2 regions of the Streptomyces sp. NPDC059649 genome follow, and region 1 is predicted to be linked to the other one. Evidence: riboswitches for the same ligand, from Rfam matches in the RefSeq annotation. Region 1 holds a riboswitch; the other holds the start of a gene.
The links. A riboswitch is a leader RNA that binds a small molecule or an ion and turns the genes downstream of it on or off. The one in region 1 is predicted to bind S-adenosylmethionine.
Positions count from the first base shown of each region.

Region 2: another riboswitch for S-adenosylmethionine. It lies ahead of thrC (threonine synthase); the one in region 1 lies ahead of ACFV1J_RS00215 (amino acid ABC transporter permease).

Region 1 is NZ_JBHWDV010000001.1:41,008-44,176, forward strand. It holds gene ACFV1J_RS00205 (hypothetical protein) at 1-164, shown strand, start outside; gene ACFV1J_RS00210 (NUDIX domain-containing protein) at 280-648, shown strand; SAM riboswitch class IV at 832-939, shown strand; gene ACFV1J_RS00215 (amino acid ABC transporter permease) at 1,281-2,330, shown strand; gene ACFV1J_RS00220 (amino acid ABC transporter ATP-binding protein) at 2,327-3,148, shown strand.
Region 2 is NZ_JBHWDV010000027.1:35,226-38,394, reverse strand. It holds gene ACFV1J_RS25190 (trehalose-6-phosphate synthase) at 1-446, opposite strand, end outside; gene ACFV1J_RS25185 (glucosyl-3-phosphoglycerate synthase) at 494-1,456, opposite strand; SAM riboswitch class I at 1,643-1,788, shown strand; gene thrC (threonine synthase) at 1,806-3,098, shown strand; gene ACFV1J_RS25175 (MoaD/ThiS family protein) at 3,153-3,169, shown strand, end outside.

The sequences.
Region 1 (3,169 bases):
ACCCCACCGCGCTGCCGGCCCTCTGCGAGGAGTTCAACGAACCCGCGGACGGCGGCCCGGCCACCAGCCGCCGGATTCGCCTGGACAGCACCGGGTGCGCCCACGCCCTTGCCCTGAACACCGGCCCGGCCCGGTTCGGCATCCGCTGGACCTGGAACGACTGAACTCTGTCCGTCATGGCCTGCGCGGTTGACCGGTCGTGACGACTACTCGGCCCCGGCGTGTGAGGGTGCTGGTCCCAGGTGACGGGTTGGCGGGCGGGGCGGGGCGGGGCGGGGCGTGGGCGGCGCGGGCCTGTCGCGCGGCGCGCTGTCCGGCGGGCTGCCTCTGTCCGGCGGCCGCAAGGAGTCCGGTGAGACCGACGAGGAGTGCGCGCGCCGCGAGCTGCGTGCGGAGGCCGGCATCACGGCCGAGTCGTGGCTGAGGCCCGGCTCGTACGTCATCTCGCTCGACTCGGCGGCGCGTGTGCACCTCTTCGAGGCCCGGGATCTGAGCTTCGGGCCGCAGGGGCTGACACTCGTCGGGTCGACTCCCTGCTGTGGGCGGCGGCGTTGGGTGGAAGGCATGGCAGGGACCGTAACCGCGTTTGCCGACCAGGTGTGTTGCCGGAGTATTACGCCATGTCGTATTGCCACGGCGGGGCTGTGACTGCGTGGATGCGCATTTCTGAGGGAGATCCGCCACACCGGAGGCGCGAATCGGCAGCGATTCCGGTCCACACCGGGACTCCTCGGCAGCTCGCCAGGTTCACCCCGACCTGTTTTGTCGTCCCACAGGTCGGGCAGGCTTTGACAACCATGTCCGAGGTCTGTCTAACTTACGCCGCAGATCGGTCATGAGTGTCAGCGACAAGCCCTGGCTTGCTGACCGGCAACCCTCGCGCCGCGGTGGGGTGCCCCAGGTGACGACCGGGCCGGAGACTTTCGGTAAGCGCGAGGCCCTCAGGGGCCGGAACAGTGACGGTGACGGAATGTACGCAGCTTTCGGGACGGCCGCATGGCGGCGCCGCGGCTGCCTGTTGCTGTGCGCGAACCGTTCGGTCGATCTACTCCGCGTCAACAGCGCGCTGTGTACCGGTACCGGCACAGGCACCTGCTGTGCCTTTTGCCGAGGCTGACGGTCTTCTGAATCTGTGACGCCACCGCTGTCGTGGTGTGCGCCCTTCCTGCCCAGCCCCCGTTCCGCATGCCCCGTGCGCATCGTCACGCAGAGTCCTGCCGACTCTGCGGTGTCGTTGCCGCATCCGTGGCCCGGGGTGTCCGAATTCGCTGGAGCCCTCCATGAGTCAATCTCCTGGCGCTGCGGTATCCCCCGCCTCAGCGCCTCCTGCCGAGGAGACCCCCGAACTCTCCTCCGCGCCTCGTACCGCACGCCCCGCCGAGGCCGAACGGCCGGGCGACGACACCGCACCGCGGCCACTGGCGGCCCAGCGCGTGCTGCCGTTGCGCAGACCGGGCCGCTGGATCGCCACGGCGATCGTGCTGGTGCTGGTCGCCCAGATCGCCCACGGACTGGTGACCAACCCCTTCTATCAGTGGGACCGGTTCCAGTACTGGTTCCTGCGCCCGACGATCCTCGACGGTCTGCTCATCACCCTCGAAGTGACGGCGTACAGTGCCGTGTTGGGTCTGCTCGGCGGCATCCTGGTCGCCCTGGGCAGGCTGTCCCGGAGCCCGGTACTGCGGGCGGTCAGCTGGACCTACACATGGCTGTTCCGTTCGGTCCCGCTGATCGTGGTGCTGCTGTTCCTCTACAACTTCAGCGCGCTGTACAAGACGCTGAGCCTGGGGGTTCCGTTCGGGCCCGCCTTCTTCAGCTTCGACGAGTCCCGGCTCGCCACCGACATCGTCGTTGCGGTCGTCGGACTCAGCCTGAACGAGGCGGCGTACGCGTCCGAGGTGGTGCGGAGCGGCATCCTCGCGGTCGACCAGGGGCAGCACGAGGCGGCATCGGCACTCGGCCTGCCGAAGAGCCACCAGTTCACGAAGATCGTCTTTCCGCAGGCACTGCGCTCCATCACCCCGAACTACGTCAATCTGCTGATCAATCTCATCAAGAGCACCTCGCTCGTCTTCTACGTGTCCTTGCTCGATCTGTTCGGATCCGCGCAGAGCATGGGCAGCACCTACCCGGGTGACATCGTCCCGCTGCTACTGGTCGCCACCGTCTGGTACCTGATCCTCACGAGTGCGGTCTCCGTCGTCCAGTTCTACGTCGAGCGGTACTTCTCCCGGGGCGCAACGCGCACCCTTCCGCCGACGCCGTTGCAGAAGTTGCGGACGAGTCTGCGTGATCTGCGGGCCCGAGCCCGGAGGGAGGCGGCGGTATGACCACCGAGACTGCTGGTAGCACCGAGCTGACTGAGACCACCGACGCCACCGAGATACGACCGGCTGCCGTCGAGGTGCACGACGTGCACAAGTGGTACGGCGCCCACCGGGTGCTGGACGGCGTCGAGTTGACCGTGCGGCCGGGCGAGGTCACCGTGATTCTGGGGCCGTCCGGGTCCGGCAAGTCCACCCTGCTGAGGGTGATCAACCATCTGGAGAAGCCCGAGGTCGGTTACGTCAGCGTGAACGGCGAGCCGATCGGCGTACGCCGGCACGGTGAGAGGCTCAAGGAGCTGAGCGAGCGGGTCATCCTGGGCCAGCGCGGCCGGATCGGCTTCGTCTTCCAGAACTTCAACCTCTTCCCGCATCTGACCGCGCTTGACAACGTGGCAGCCGCTCCCGTTGCCACCGGGAAGCTGACCAAGCCCCAGGCCCAGGAGCTGGCCCGCGAGCTGCTCGGCCGGGTGGGCCTGGCCGACAAGGTCGGCGCCTATCCGCGGCAACTGTCCGGCGGCCAGCAGCAGCGGGTGGCCATCGCCCGCGCGCTCGCCCTGCGGCCGGGGGTCATCCTCTTCGACGAACCCACCTCCGCGCTTGATCCCGAACTGGTCGGCGAGGTGCTGGCCGTCATCAAGGACCTGGCCACCAGCGGCACCACCCTCATCATCGTCACCCACGAGATCGGATTCGCCCGTGAGGTCGCCGACCAGGTCGTCTTCCTCGACGAGGGTCGGATCGTCGAACAGGGCCCGCCCACCGAGGTGCTGGACCACCCGAAACACGAGCGGACCAGGGACTTCCTGAGCAAGGTGCTCTGACCCCGCCGAACAAGCAACACG
Region 2 (3,169 bases), on a different contig from region 1:
GCGGCGAGCGCCCGCGCGAAGGCGTGGTTGTACGCCTCGTAGGCCCCCCACTGCCGCCGGAACTCCGCGTCGAAGACCGGCTCCAGCGGCGTCTGGTAGAGCATGTGGTGGACGAACCACAGCACCGAATTGGCGATGCCGTTGTAGGCGTCGGCGTGGATATGAGACGGGATGTCCAGCATCCGGACGCGCTGTCCGCCGGTGTCGGCCCGGTCCAGCACGTCGCCGGTCCGCCGCACCGCCTCCCGGTCGCCCTCACCGAGCGCGGCACACACCCACACCGCGTCCGTCTCGGGTCCGATCGCCGACAGCCCCGACACCAGCCCGCCCCCGCCCCGCTTCGCGGTCAGCGCCCCGCCTTCCCCCAGGGCGTACGAGACCGGTCCGCGATTGGACGCGACGAGAACCTCGGCACCTGCGTGCACCACATTGCGCTCGGAGACCATGTCGCGAGATTAACCAGTGACGGATCCGTGCAAACGTGCGACGCGGGTCAGGCCGCCCGCCTGGCCGCGTATTCCGGGATGTCGGTCATGGGCGGCCGTTCCTCGGTGTCCACGTCCGTGGTGCGGGGCACGAAACCCGCCTCGCCCCGGTCGAACTGGGTGAGCCGGGGCCGCACCAAGTGGCCGCGGGCCAGGCGGAGTTGGGCGGTGCGGTAGATCGCGGCGGCCATCCGGCCGAGGGCCTGGCCGTCCTGATGGCGGTGCCTGCGTACGCCGACGTCCACCTGGGCGAGGGCGTCCAGGCCGACCGTGTGCAGCGCGTCGACGAGCAGGCCCAGCTCGACGCCGTAGCCGACCGGGAAGGGCAGCCGCTCCAGCAGGGAACGGCGGGCCGCGTACTCGCCGCCCAGCGGCTGGACGAAACCGGCCAGCTGCGGCCAGTGGAGGTTGAGCAACGGACGGGCGACGAGTTCGGTGACCCGGCCGCCCTGGCCCGGACCCCCGCCCTCGCCCCCGGTCTCCAGCGGGCGGTCGTACATCGCCTTGACGAACTGCAGGTCCGGGTCGGTCAGCAGCGGTCCGACGATCCCGGAGACGAAGGTCGCGGAGAACTCCCGCAGATCGGCGTCGACGAAGCAGATGATGTCGCCGGTGGTCGCGAGCAGCGAGCGCCACAGCACCTCGCCCTTGCCGGGGACGGCGGGGAGCCGCGGCAGCACGGCGTCACGGTGGACGACCTTGGCGCCGGCCGCCGCCGCGACCCCGGCCGTCCGGTCGGTGGAACCGGAATCCAGCACCACCAGCTCGTCGACCAGCGGGACGGCGTCGGTCATCAGCTCGGCGCGGATCGTCGCCACGATCGTGCCGACCGTGGCCTCCTCGTCCAGCGCGGGCAGGACGACGCTGACCGTACGGCCCGTCTGGCGCTTGGCCGCCAGCAGCTGCTCCAACGGGCGGTCGGCAGCCGACCAGGAGCGGCTGCGCAGCCAGCGCTCCACCTCTTCCAGCACGTCTCTTACTCCTCGGTGGCTGCCGGTGCAGCGGTCGCCAGGTGATCCATCGTGTGATCCATCTCGCGGTTCGGACGACTATCTCAACTGTCAGTGCCTTCGGTTACAGTCTTGAACAACGCGGATGACCCTCGCATGCCGGGGTCGCCTCGCGACAAACGCCTGGGTTTCGGCCCAGCGCCATACCGCTCATCCAGAGGGGCAGAGGGATACGGCCCGTTGAAGCCCCGGCAACCCTCCAGTCGGTCTCCGCGTCCAGCGCGCCGAGGCTCCCGGCTAGGGAAGGTGCCAAATCCGTCTCGCGACGAGATGCGCCGCGAGGAAGATGAGGAGAAAGGGCCTCGCCTCCATGGCTGTGCAAGTCACCGAAACCACCGCAAACCCCACCCCCGTCGCCCTGGGCCCCGCCGTCGCGCTGTCCTGCCGGGAATGCGGTGAGCGCTTCGATCTCGGTCCGATCTTCGCCTGTGCCAGCTGTTTCGGGCCGCTCGAAGTCGCCTACGACCTGCCGAGCGGCGACCCTGAGGCCCTGCGGAAGCAGATCGAGGCCGGCCCCGACAACATCTGGCGCTACGCCCCGCTGCTCCCGGTCCCCGCCGACGTGGCCGAGAAGCCGAACCTCAACCCCGGCTTCACCAAGCTCGTCAAGGCCGACCGGCTCGCCGCCGAGCTCGGCGTCACCGGTGGCCTGTACGTCAAGGACGACTCCGGCAACCCGACGCACTCCTTCAAGGACCGTGTCGTCGCGATCGCCGTCGAGGCCGCCCGCGCCTTCGGCTTCACCACCCTGTCCTGCTCCTCGACCGGCAACCTCGCCGGTGCGGTCGGCGCCGCGGCGCGCCGCGCGGGCTTCAAGTCCTGCGTCTTCATCCCGCACGACCTGGAGGCCGGCAAGGTCGTCATGGCCGCGGTCTACGGCGGTGACCTGGTCGGCATCGAGGGCAACTACGACGACGTCAACCGCTTCTGCTCGGAGCTCATCGGCGACCCGCTCGGCGAGGGCTGGGGCTTCGTCAACGTCAACCTGCGGCCGTACTACGGCGAGGGTTCCAAGACCCTGGCCTACGAGATCTGCGAGCAGCTCGGCTGGCAGCTGCCGGACCAGATCGTCATCCCGATCGCGTCCGGCTCCCAGCTGACGAAGATCGACAAGGGCCTCAAGGAACTGATCGCCCTCGGGCTGGTCGAGGACAAGCCGTACAAGATCTTCGGCGCCCAGGCGGAGGGCTGCTCGCCGGTGTCGACGGCCTTCAAGGCCGGGCACGACGTCGTACGCCCGCAGAAGCCGAACACCATCGCCAAGTCGCTGGCGATCGGCAACCCGGCGGACGGCCCGTACGTGCTCGACATCGCGCGCCGTACGGGCGGTGCGGTGGAGGACGTCAACGACGAGCAGGTCGTGGACGCGATCAAGCTGCTGGCCCGTACGGAGGGCATCTTCGCGGAGACCGCGGGCGGGGTGACCGTCGGCGTGACCAAGAAGCTCATCGAGGAGGGTCTGCTCGACCCGGCGCTGACCACCGTCGTCCTCAACACGGGTGACGGCCTGAAGACACTGGACGCGGTCGCGCCGACCACCGGGCCCTCGGCCACGATCCGTCCGAACCTGGACGCGTTCCGCGCGGCCGGCCTGGCCGGCTGAGCCCGCGCAGTCCCCGCACCCGTACTCCGTAATCCCTGTCCGGAAGGCAGAACCATGAGCGTCAAGGTCCG